Regions from separate parts of the Methylobacterium synurae genome, predicted to be linked through region 1. Evidence: predicted binding sites of a transcription regulator. Region 1 holds the regulator's gene; the other holds the start of a gene.
The links. Region 1 encodes PhoB, which activates phosphate uptake and scavenging genes when phosphate is short. Its sites were predicted from a motif close to TGTCATNNANCTGTCAT; they were not measured.

Region 1 (6,184 bases):
CATCGCCCGGCTGCTGGTGCGCCGCGCGAAGGTGGCCTGATCCCGCTCCCGCACGGACGTTTCCCGATGAACGCTTCCCCCGCCGCGGTCTCAGGCTCCGAAGGCCCGACCGCTCCCGCCCGCCTCCCGCCCGCCCCGCAGGCCTGGGGCCGGGTCCGCGCCGGCCGGCGCTCCGCCGACAAGCTCCTGATCGTCGGCTGCACCGCCGCGACCGCGCTCGGCGCCGTCGTGCTCGGCTCGATCCTGCTCATGCTCATCATCCAGGGCGTGCAGGGCTTCTCGCCGGCCCTGTTCACCCAGGTCACGCCGGGCCCCGGCTCCGAGGGCGGCGGCATCGCCAACGCGATCCTCGGCAGCCTGGTGATGACGGTGCTCGGCATCGTCGTGGCGACGCCGGTCGGCGTGCTCGCCGGCACCTACCTCGCCGAGTACGGCCGAGGCTCGCACCTCGCCAACCTGATCCGCTTCCTCAACGACATCCTGCTCTCGGCGCCGTCGATCCTGATCGGCCTCTTCGTCTACACCCTGATGGTGCGGCCGATGGGCGGCTATTCGGGCTGGGCCGGTGCCGTGGCGCTCGCCATCATCGCCACCCCGGTGATCGTGCGCACCACCGAGGACATGCTGCGCCTGGTGCCCGGCCCCCTGCGCGAGGCCGGCGTCGCCCTCGGCGCCCCGTACTCGATCGTGATCCGCTCCGTCACCTGGCGGGCGGCCCAGTCGGGCATCGTGACCGGCGTGCTCCTGGCGCTGGCCCGCATCGCCGGCGAGACCGCGCCCCTGCTCTTCACCGCGCTCAACAACAATTCCTGGTTCAGCCCCAACCTGATGGGCGGCGTCGCGAACCTGCCGGTGATGATCTACCAGTTCGCGCTCTCGCCCTACGAGAACTGGCGCCAGCTGGCCTGGGCCGGCGCGCTCCTCATCACCGTCACCATCCTGGGCCTGTCGATCGTGGCCCGCCTCGTCCTGAGCGGTCCCAAGGGCCGCTGATCCGACACCTTGCCCGGAGACACCCCGATGAGCGCCACCGCCACCGCCGTGCCGGTCGTGGGCCAGAGCACGGCCGACGAGTCCGCCGCGATCCGCCTCGCCGTCAAGGACCTCAACTTCTACTACGGCGACTTCAAGGGCCTGAAGAACATCAACCTCAACTTCCTCGACCGCCAGGTCACGGCCCTGATCGGGCCGTCCGGCTGCGGCAAGTCGACGTTGCTGCGCACCTTCAACCGGATCTACAGCCTCTATCCGGAGCAGCGCGCGGAAGGCGAGATCCTGCTCGACGGCCGCAACATCCTGGATTCCTCGATCGACCTCAACGAGCTGCGCGCCCGGGTCGGCATGGTGTTCCAGAAGCCGACCCCGTTCCCGATGTCGATCTACGACAACATCGCGTTCGGCATCCGGCTCTACGAGCGCCTCGGCAAGGCCGATCTCGACAACCGCGTCGAGGAGGCCCTGCGCAAGGGCGCCCTCTGGGACGAGGTCAAGGACAAGCTCAAGCAGTCCGGCATGGGCCTGTCCGGCGGCCAGCAGCAGCGCCTCTGCATCGCCCGCACGGTGGCGCAGCGCCCGGAGGTGATCCTGTTCGACGAGCCGACCTCGGCCCTCGACCCGATCTCGACCGGCCGCATCGAGGAACTGATCGAGCAGCTGCGGGGCGAGTTCACCATCGCCATCGTCACCCACAACATGCAGCAGGCGGCGCGCATCTCGCAGTTCACCGCCTTCATGTATCTCGGCGAGCTGATCGAGTTCGGGCCGACCAACCGGCTGTTCATGAACCCGTCGAAGCGCCAGACCCAGGACTACATCACCGGCCGGTTCGGCTGAGGCCTGACGCGATCATCCGCCGGCCCGGTCTGCCGGGCCGGCACAAGCCTACGCTCCACCTCCGCGCGAGGAGCCAGATCCCATGTCGAGCCACATCGTCACCTCCTACGATCAGGAGTTGCAGAACCTGCGGCGCAGCATCGCCGAGATGGGCGGCATCGCCGAAAAGATGGTGGCCGATTCCGGCCAAGCGCTCCTGCGCCGCGACGCCGCCCTCGCCCAGGCGGTGATCGCCACCGACCAGCGTCTCGACGGGCTGCAGCGCGAGATCGAGGAGAAGGCCATCCTCCTCATCGCCCGCCGTCAGCCGCTCGCGGTCGACCTGCGCGAGACGATCTCGGCGATCCGCGTCTCGGGCGACCTCGAACGCATCGGGGATCTGGCCAAGAACGTCGCCAAGCGCGTCGTCGCCATCGCCGACCAGGTCCAGCTGCAGAAGATCGTCGTCGGCGTGGAGCACATGAACGAGCTGGTCCAGGAGCAGCTCAAGGACGTGCTCGACGCCTACGCCACCCAGGACACCGTCGCGGCCCTCGACGTCTGGGCCCGGGACGGCGGCATCGACGCGCTCTACACCTCGCTGTTCCGCGAACTCCTGACCTACATGATGGAGGATCCGCGCAACATCACGTTCTGCACGCACCTGCTGTTCTGCGCCAAGAACGTCGAGCGCATCGGCGACCACACCACCAACATCGCCGAGACCATCCACTACCTCGCCACCGGCGAGACCCTGCCGACCGAGCGTCCGAAGAACGACCGTTCGAGCTTCGCCACCCTCGACACCCCGCCCGAGGCTTGAGGGCGACGCCCGTCCGGGCCTTGCGGCCCGGCGGGCCTTTACCCCCGCCCCGCCTGAGTGCCCCCGATGAGTACCCGCATCCTGATCGTCGAGGACGAGGAAGCCCTCACCCTCCTCCTGCGCTACAACCTCGAGGCCGAGGGCTTCGAGGTCGACGCCGTCGCCCGGGGCGACGAGGCGGATATCCGCCTGCGCGAGCAGGTGCCGGACCTCGTCCTCCTCGACTGGATGATGCCGGGCCTGTCCGGCATCGAACTGTGCCGGCGCATCCGCGCCCGCCGCGAGACCGAGCGGCTGCCGGTGATCATGCTGACGGCCCGCGGCGAGGAGGGCGACCGGGTGCGGGGCCTCGCCACCGGTGCCGACGACTACATCGTCAAGCCGTTCTCGGTGCCGGAACTGCTGGCGCGGGTGCGGGCGCTCCTGCGGCGGGCCAAGCCCGCCCACGTCGCCGACCTCCTGATCGCCGGCGACATCGAGCTCGACCGGGTCAGCCACCGCGTCCGCCGCGACGGTCGCGAGCTGCATCTCGGCCCGACCGAGTTCAAGCTGCTCGAATTCCTGATGCAGAGCCCCGGCCGGGTGTTCTCCCGCGAGCAGCTGCTCGACGGCGTATGGGGCCACGACGTCTACATCGACGAGCGCACCGTCGACGTGCATATCGGCCGCCTGCGCAAGGCGATCAACCGCGGCCGCGACAGCGACCCGATCCGCACCGTGCGGGGCTCGGGCTACTCGTTCGACGAGATGTTCGCGCCGGAGGCGTGATACGGTCTTCGTGTGAACTGTTCGCGGCAAGAAGAGCGCAAGTTCCCCCTCCCCCCTCTGCGGGCTAGCGGATTCACACTTCTCCTTCGTGAGCTAACCCTCTGTAAATATGCGCGCTTTCCCCTCCCCCTTGTGGGGAGGGGTTAGGGATGGGGGTGGTGCCGGAGTAGCCTCGCGCTCTACGCGGCACCACCCCCACCTCCAACTCCTCCCCACAACTTGCAGCGATTCCGGGCAAGCCCGGGATCGCCGGGGGGAGGAGAGGCGCGCGACCTTCACCGGAGAAGCTCTCGAACCGAGAAGTGTGAACACGCTAGCCTCTGCGGGGGAGGGTGGCCTGCGGAGCAGGCCGGGAGAGGGGCAGCGCGACGCTGATTCAGAGGGCGCCAGTCAGAACGGTTCCGCCTCATCCGGAAGCGTGGTTCCCCTCTCCCGCCCGGCGCCGCCGGGCACCCTCCCCCGCAGAGGGGGGAGGGTTCAAGACCAGCGATACTTTCTTTCCCCGGACAGCCCTGCATCCACGGCGAAGAGGGGGATCCCGCCCTTTATTGCGGCCGGAACAGTTCAGGTCGAACCCGTCTCACAACGCCTTCGCCATCTCCCGCAGCACGAATTTCTGCACCTTGCCGGTCGAGGTCTTCGGCAGTTCCGTGAAGACGACGTGCCTGGGCACCTTGAAGCCGGCCAGCGACTGGCGGCACCAGCCGATCAGCTCCTCGGCCGAGACCATCTCGGAGCCTTTCAGTTCGACGAAGGCGCACGGCGTCTCGCCCCATTTCTCGTCGGGCTTGGCGACCACGGCGGCGGCGGCCACCGCCGGGTGCTTGAACAGGGCCTCCTCGACCTCGATCGACGAGATGTTCTCGCCCCCTGAGATGATGATGTCCTTCGAGCGATCCTTGAGCTGGATGTAGCCGTCCGGGTGCTTCACCCCGAGATCGCCCGAATGGAACCAGCCGCCCGCGAAGGCGGCCTCGGTGGCTGTCGGGTTCTTGAGGTAGCCGCGCATCACCACGTTGCCGCGGAACATCACTTCGCCCAGCGTCTCGCCGTCGGCGGGCACCGGCTGCATCGTCTCGGGATCGAGCACGTCCAGCGCCTCGAGCGGCGGGTAGCGCACGCCCTGGCGCGCCTTGCGGGCGGCCTGCTCGTCCTTGCCCAAGGCGTTCCAGTCGGCGTGCCACTCGTTCACCACCGCCGGGCCGTAGGTCTCGGTCAGCCCGTAGACGTGGGTGACGTCGAATCCCGCCTCCGCCATCCCGGCGAGCACGGCCTCGGGCGGGGGCGCCGCCGCAGTGAGGAACGAGACGCGGTGCGACAGGTCCCGGCGTTCGGCCTCGGGCGCGTTGATGAGGAGAGACATCACGATCGGCGCGCCGCACAGATGGGTCACGCCGTGATCCGCGATGGCGTCGTACATGGCTTTGGCCCGCACCTGCCGCAGGCAGACATGGGTGCCGGCCACCACCGACAGGGTCCAGGGAAAGCACCAGCCGTTGCAGTGGAACATCGGCAGGGTCCACAGATAGACCGGGTGCCGGCCGAGATTGCCCGCCACCACGTTGCCGACCGCGAGCAGCGACGCGCCGCGATGGTGGTAGACCACGCCCTTCGGGTCGCCGGTGGTGCCCGACGTGTAGTTGAGGGTGATCGCGTCCCACTCGTCGCCCGGCATCGCCCAGGCGTAACCGGGATCGCCCTGACCCAGAAAGTCCTCGTACTCGATCGTGCCGAGGCGCTCGCCCGGACCGTCGTATTCGGGATCGTCGTAGTCGATGACGAGCGGCTTCACCCCGGCCTGGGTCAGAGCCGGGCCCATGATGCGGGCGAATTCCCGGTCGGTGATCACCACCTTGGCCTCGCCGTGGTCGAGGCAGAAGGCGATGATCGCGGCGTCGAGCCGGGTGTTGAGGGTGTTGAGCACCGCGCCGGCCATCGGCACCCCGTAATGGCACTCGATCATCGCCGGGGTGTTGGCGAGCATCACCGCCACCGTGTCGCCCCGCCCGATGCCGCGGGCCTTCAACGCCGAGGCGAGGCGCCGGGAACGGGCGTAGAGGTCGCGGTAGCTGCGCCGCAAATTTCCGTGGATCACGGCCGTATGGTCGGGAAACACCGTGGCCGCCCTCTCCAGGAAGGTGAGAGGCGTGAGCGGCTGGTGGTTGGCCGGGTTCCGGTCGAGGCCGTGGTCGTAGATCGTCGCGCCGGTCATGGGTCGTCCTGCTCCCTGTCGCGCCAGAGTACCCGCCGGGGCGGAGCGATCAATCCGCCCGGCATCCTTACGAAAGTTCGACTTCCGGCCGGACCGGGGCCTATTCTATCTGAACAGGCAGGCCGCCCCGCAGATGGACGGCACCGGAGGAGACGCCATGGCGAGCCCGAGCCGCTACCCGGAGACCTACGCCGCCTGGCAGCGCGACCCGGAGGCCTTCTGGTCACAGGCCGCCGAGGCGATCGACTGGGCGAGACCCGCCACCCGCGTCTTCGATCCCGAGGCGGGCGCCTACGGCCGCTGGTTCGTCGGTGCCGAGGTCAATGCCTGCCACAACGCCGTCGACCGCCACGTCGCGGCCGGGCGGGGCGACCAGGCGGCGATCCTGTACGAGTCCCCCGTCACCGGCACCAAGCGCCGGATCAGCTACGCCGAGCTGCTGAGCGAGGTCGCGGCGCTCGCCGCCGTGCTCCAGGAACTCGGCGTCGGACGCGGCGACCGGGTGGTGCTCTACATGCCGATGGTGCCCGAGGCGCTGTTCGGCATGCTGGCCTGCGCCCGCATCGGCG
Region 2 (6,184 bases), 4.2 Mb from region 1:
GGGACGGAATTTCGAAACTCGTGGCGTGAAAGCCACATAGATTGCCCCAGAGGGTCGCCCGAGCCTCGTCCATCGGGCATAAGCCCCCGTCACGGCTGCGATTTGTCGGGGCGAGGCATGGCCAAGGTCCTGTTTACCATAGGGTACGAAGGCGCCGATTCCGAGCGCTTCACCGCCGCCCTGCGCGATGCCGGCGTGGCGAGGCTCGCCGACGTGCGCGCGGTGGCGGCCTCGCGCAAGCGTGGCTTCTCGAAGAGCGCGCTCGCTGCCGGCCTGACCGAGGCGGGCATCGGGTACACGCATCTGCGCAGCCTCGGCACGCCGAAGGCCGGCCGGGAGGCGGCCCGCGCCGACGATGCCGGGCTGATGCGGCGGATCTACTGCGAGGAGGTGCTGGAGACCGGCGCGGGCCAGGCCGCCCTCGACGAACTGGCGGCGTTGGCAGCGGCCGGGCCGACCTGCCTGCTCTGCTTCGAGCGCGATCCCGAGCGCTGCCACCGGCGAATCCTGAGCGATCTGCTGGCGGGGAGGGGGTTCGCGGTGGTGGATCTGTTCGCCTGAGGCGCGGGCAATCGCCCGCCTCCCGACGACCGGCGGGCGAATCCCGGCCTGCCCATCGATTCGGCCTGGACCGCCCGGCGGCGGCGGCCCATCATGCCGTCCGGCCCCGACCGTCGCCTTCCGATGCCGATCCCCTCACCGACGGCCCGTGCCGTCGCGGCGCTCTGCCTGACCCAGGTCATCGGCTGGGGCACCACGTTCTGGCTGCCCGCAGTCACCGGCCCCGCCATGGCCGGGGAGCTGGGCATGACCCTGCCGCTCGCCATGGCGGGCCCGACGGTGATGCTCGTCGTCATGGCGATGGCGTCGTGGCCGCTGAGCGGCCTGTTCGAGCGTCACGGTGCCCGACCGGTCATGATCGCGGGGTCGTCCCTGGGGGCGGCCGGCCTGCTGGTCATGGGCCTCGCCGACGGTCCGGCGCTCTACCTCGCCTCGTGGGTGATCGTCGGGCTGGCCGGTGCCGGGATGCTGACCACGCCGGCACAGGTCGCCGTGACCGAGATCGCCGGCGACAGGGCGCGCGGCGCGCTCGGCGTGCTGGTCCTGGCCGGTGGGCTGACCTCGACGATCTTCTGGCCGCTCTCGGGGCTGCTCCAGGCCCAATGGGGCTGGCGCGCGACGACCCTGGCCTACGGCGTCCTGATGCTGCTCGTCTGCGTGCCGCTCCATGCATGGGTGCTGGCGCGGCGGCCCGGGAGGCGATCCCGCGCGGAGAACGCCGCGCCCACGCCCATCGACCGGGCGCGCTTCACGCTCCTCGCCCTGAGCCTTGCGGCAAACGGCTTCTTCACCTGGGGCTTTGCCCTCACCTTCATCATCCTGTTCGAGGCGGCGGGGCTCGACCATGCCGAGGCGCTGACGGCGGCATCCTTCATCGGCATCGCCCAATGGGCGGGGCGCATGGTCGACGTCCTCGGCGGCCGGCGCTGGTCGGGCTTCGTCCTCGGCCTCGCTGCCTACGCGCTGTTCCCGCTGAGCTTCGTCGTGCTGCTCATGACCAGCAGCTTCTCCGGCGCCCTGCTCTTCGCCACGCTCTACGGCGTCGCCAGCGGCGTCGGCGCCGTCACCCGCGCCACGCTGCCGCTGCAGCTCTTCCCCGCCGGCACCTATGCCCGCGCGGCGACGCGCCTGGCGGTGCCGCTCAACCTCTCCTTCGCGGCAGCGCCCCCGGTCTTCGTCACCCTGGTGACGCGGGCCGGCCCCCACGCCGCCCTGTGGCTGGCCCTGGCGATCTCGCTCGTCGCGTTCGGGCTCTTCTTCAGCCTGCGGCTCGTGCATCGACGCGGAGCGTGCGGGCTGCCTGTGACGGGGTGAGGGGGTTCAGGCCGACTCAGCCCTCACCCACACGCCGCAGGGGCGTGGCCGCCCCGCCCGGCAGGGATCGCAGCGAACCGATTTGCCGCCCGGGCCGGGCCGGCGCGCCCTCGGCATGGGCGGCCTCGATATTGCCGTAGAACTGATCCGCGCTCGCCGCCCAGGTGTAGCGGAGGGCCTCCGCCCGGCAGGCCTCGCGCGGGATCGCCAGCGCCGCGCGGGCGGCCGCGCCGAGGTCATGGTCGAGAACCCCGACAGCGGTGCCGCCGATCACGTCGAGCGGGCCGGTCACCGGATAGGCCGCCACCGGCAGCCCGCTCGCCAGCGCCTCCAGCAGCACGATGCCGAAAGTGTCGGTCAGGCTCGGGAAGACGAAGACGTCGCTCGCCGCATAGACCCGGGCGAGCGCCTCGCCGGTGAGCGTGCCGAGGAAGCGTGCCGCCGGATCGACCCCGGCGAGCCGCGCCCGGTCCGGCCCGTCGCCGACGACGAGCTTGGTGCCGGGCAGGTCGAGGCGCAGGAAGGCCTCGACGTTCTTCTCCACCGCCAGCCGCCCGACGAACAGGAAGAACGGGCGGGGGAGACCGGATAGCGCCTCGGGAAGGACCTCACCGTCGCGGGGGCGAAACAGGTCGGTGTCGACGCCGCGGGTCCAGCGCATCAGCCGGGTGAAGCCGCGCCCCGTCAGATCACGCTCCAGGGACGGCGTGCTCACCATCGTGCCGCTCGCCGCACCATGGAAGCGGCGCAGGCACGCGTAGCTCCAGCGCTCCGGCACCGGCAGGCGGGCGGCGAGGTATTCGGGGAAGCGGGTGTGGTAGCTCGTGGTGAAGGGCCGCCCCTGCGCCAGGCAGACCCGGCGGGTGGCGAGCCCGATCGGCCCCTCGGTGGCGATGTGGACGTGGGTCGGCGCGAGAGCCGGGAACCGGGCGGCGACCCCGCGGGCGGTCACCAGCGAGAGCCGGATCTCGGGGTAGCCCGGCAGCGGCACGCTGGCGAAGTCGAGGGGCGTGAGCATCACCGGGTCGTGGCCGCGCCGGCGCCCCGCCGCGACCATGTGCTCGAGGGAGCGGACGACCCCGTTGACCTGGGGGTGCCAGGCATCGGTCGCGACGAGGAGCCTCACGCGACGGCCCTGGCGCTGGCGGCCGGGGGCAGGGGGGTGCGGGCGGCGGGCGCCAGTTCCTCGACCGGGATGACCGGTGGGCTGCGCGAGGTGAGGGGCTGCGCCGTCTCGGCATTGGCCCGCTTCCAGTCGGCGAAGCGGATCACCTCCATGGTGCCGTCGTAATGCTCGACCACCGCCGTGCAGGATTCCACCCAGTCGCCGGTATTGAGGTAGTGCATGTCGCCGACCATGCGGCTCGCCGCGTGGTGGATGTGGCCGCAGATCACCCCGTCGGCCTCGGCCCGGCGGGCCTCGGCGATCAGGAATTCCTCGAAGCGGCCGATGAAGTTGACGGCGTTCTTCACCTTCAGCTTGGCCCAGGCCGAGAGCGACCAGTAGGTCAGGCCGAGACGGCGGCGCACCCAGTTGAGATGGGTGTTGACGAACAAAGCCGCCGTGTAGGCGCCGTCGCCGAGCAAAGCCAGCCAGCGGGCGTGGCGCACCACGAGGTCGAACTGGTCGCCGTGGATGACGAGGTAGCGCTTGCCGTCCGCCGCCTCGTGCAGCACCTGATCCTGGATCTCGATGCCGCCGAAATGCATGTCGAGGAAGTCGCGCAGGAACTCGTCGTGGTTGCCCGGCACGTAGACGAGGCGGGACCCTTTTCGCACCTTCCGTAGGAGCTTCTGCACCACGTCGTTGTGCGATTGCGGCCAGTACCAGCCCGAGCGCAGCTTCCAGCCGTCGACGATGTCGCCGACCAGGTAGATCTCGTCGGCATCGACCTCCCGCATGAAGTCGAGCAGCAGCTCGGCCTGGCACCCCTTGGTTCCCAGGTGGATATCCGAGAGGAACAGGGTTCGCACGCGAAGCGCGTCGGCGTCCTCGGCCACGTGCAATCTCCTTGGCGGCGTCTCGCGCCAGCCAAACCCTATTCGCGTATCACTTTGATGACGCGGGAACGGATCGGCGAACCTCGGCCGAGGGAGGCAGGCCCGAATTCGTTTGCGGAGGCTTAACATCCACCATGCGGATCGCGCAGGTCAGACGCCCGGGGAGGTGTCTATCTCGGCCGTGCCGATTCGTGGTTCTGACACGATGCCCCGCCGCGATCCGCGGCCGCGCCTCTCCCCCGCTTCTCCCTCAAGAAAAGCACCACGCCCATGGCAGCCCCCCTCGTCGTCCCCGGCCGGTCGGTCACCGGATCTGGCGCGTCGGGCCGCGCGGCGGCGCGCCCTTATCTGGGGATCGGGCTCAAGGTTCTCTCGGCGCTGGCCTTCACGCTGATGTCCGCCGGGGTGAAGGTCCTTGCCGACCGGTTCCCGACCGGCGAGATCGTGTTCTTCCGCTGCTTCATCGCCATCGCGCCGCTGCTGCTGTGGCTGCGCTGGCAGGGCAGCGTGCGCGACGCCGTGCGCACGCAGAACCTCAGGGGCCACGTCCTGCGCAGCATCATCGGTGCCTGCGGCATGTTCGCGGGCTTTGCCGGTCTCTCCTTCCTGCCGCTCTCGGACGCGGTGGCGATCGGCTACGCCTCGCCGATCCTCGTCGTGGTGCTGGCGGCTGTGGTGCTGCGCGAGCGGGTGCAGGCCTATCGCTGGGCCGGCGTCTCGGTCGGCTTCCTCGGGGTGCTGATCACGCTGGCGCCCCATCTCGAATTCGGCGGATCGAGCGGCGGCGGCACCACCGGCGCCCTGTTCGCGATCCTGGCGGCGGCCTGCTCGGCGGCGGCCACCATCCAGGTGCGCAAGCTCACCGGCACCGAGCGCACCGGCGCCATCGTGCTCTACTTCTTCCTGTTCACCTCGCTGCTCGGTCTCTCGACCCTGGCTCTGGGCTGGAAGATGCCGGGCTGGTCGGATCTCGCGCTGTTCGTGGTCGTCGGCGTGCTCGGCGGCATCGGCCAGATCCTGCTCACCGAGAGCTACCGCCACGGCGACGCCTCGCTGGTCGCGCCGTTCGAGTACACCACCATGCTGTGGTCGGTGCTGATCGGCTGGTTCGTGTTCGGCCAGCTTCCCACCGCCGCGATCGCGATCGGCGGCGGCATCGTCGCGGCGGCCGGCGTGTTCGTGGTCTGGCGCGAGCGGCGCCTGGCGGTGGAGCGGGCCCGCGAGGCGGCGGCGGGCGGGCTGACGGCGGGCCGTTGACGCCCGCGCTCGCTCGCCCTTACTCCGGTGGGATCGCCGGCCCGCGATCCCCGGGCCCAGCAGGATTACGCCCCATGCCCGCACGCCCCCGCCCCGCAGGAGCCCGCCCGTGAACACCGAGGCTGGGCACGCGACCGTGCCGGTGGACCTGCGGCTCTACGGCCTCCTCGATGTCGGGGTCTGCGGCGGCGACGCCGATTACCTCGCCCGGATGGCGGCGGAGGCCGCGTCCGGGGGCTGCACCCTGCTGCAATACCGCGAAAAGACGATCTCCAACGCCCGCGAGACCGTGGCGCGCCTGCGCCGGATCCACGCGGCGCTCCAGGGTACCGGCGTCCCGCTCCTGATGAACGACCGGGTCGACCTGGCCCTCGCCGCCGGTCTCGAGGGCGTCCATCTCGGCCAGGAGGACCTGCACCCGGCGGATGCCCGTCGCCTGCTCGGCCGCGGCGCGATCGTCGGGCTCACCGTCAAGAACGCCGCCCAGGCCGACGAGCTCTACCGGCTGCCGGTGGATTACGCCTGCATCGGCGGCGTCTTTTCCACCACCAGCAAGAACAACCCGGACCCGCCGGTCGGGCTCGACGGGCTCAACCGCATCGTGTTCCGGGCCCGGCTCGCCCGCGGCCCCGGCCTGCCGGTCGGGGCGATCGCCGGGATCGACCGCAGCAACGCCGCGGCGACGATCGGGGCGGGGGCGGACGGGATCGCGCTGATCTCGGCCCTGTTCGGCACCGGCCGCGACGTCGCGGCGCGCGCCCGCGACCTGCGCGGCGTGGTCGACGGGGCGCTCGCCGCCAGAGGTTCGGCATGATCGGGATTCGCACGATCGGAGACCGGGCATGATCGCCGTGACGATCGCGGGCTCGGATTCAGGCGGCGGCGCCGGAATCCAGGCCGACCTCAAGACCTTCTCGGCGCTCGGCGTCTACGGCGCCACGGTGATCACCGCGCTCACCGCCCAGAACACGCGCGGCGTCCAGGCGATCCACGACATCGACCCGGACTTCGTGGCGCGCCAGATCGAGAGCGTCTTCACCGATCTCGACGT

Region 2: the regulator PhoB is predicted to act here: its motif matches at 3,923-3,939, upstream of HBB12_RS09135 (UDP-2,3-diacylglucosamine diphosphatase).

Annotation. Positions count from the first base shown of each region.
Region 1 is NZ_JAAQRC020000001.1:6,217,287-6,223,470, reverse strand. Features, by position in the region: gene pstC (phosphate ABC transporter permease subunit PstC) at 1-40, shown strand, start outside; gene pstA (phosphate ABC transporter permease PstA) at 67-993, shown strand; gene pstB (phosphate ABC transporter ATP-binding protein PstB) at 1,021-1,833, shown strand; gene phoU (phosphate signaling complex protein PhoU) at 1,916-2,635, shown strand; gene phoB (phosphate regulon transcriptional regulator PhoB) at 2,702-3,403, shown strand; gene HBB12_RS28485 (acyl-CoA synthetase) at 3,984-5,615, opposite strand; gene HBB12_RS28480 (propionyl-CoA synthetase) at 5,773-6,184, shown strand, end outside.
Region 2 is NZ_JAAQRC020000001.1:1,980,196-1,986,379, reverse strand. Features, by position in the region: gene HBB12_RS09150 (DUF488 domain-containing protein) at 118-561, shown strand; gene HBB12_RS09145 (MFS transporter) at 685-1,875, shown strand; gene HBB12_RS09140 (glycosyltransferase family 4 protein) at 1,892-3,001, opposite strand; gene HBB12_RS09135 (UDP-2,3-diacylglucosamine diphosphatase) at 2,998-3,876, opposite strand; gene HBB12_RS09130 (DMT family transporter) at 4,147-5,133, shown strand; gene thiE (thiamine phosphate synthase) at 5,243-5,947, shown strand; gene thiD (bifunctional hydroxymethylpyrimidine kinase/phosphomethylpyrimidine kinase) at 5,976-6,184, shown strand, end outside.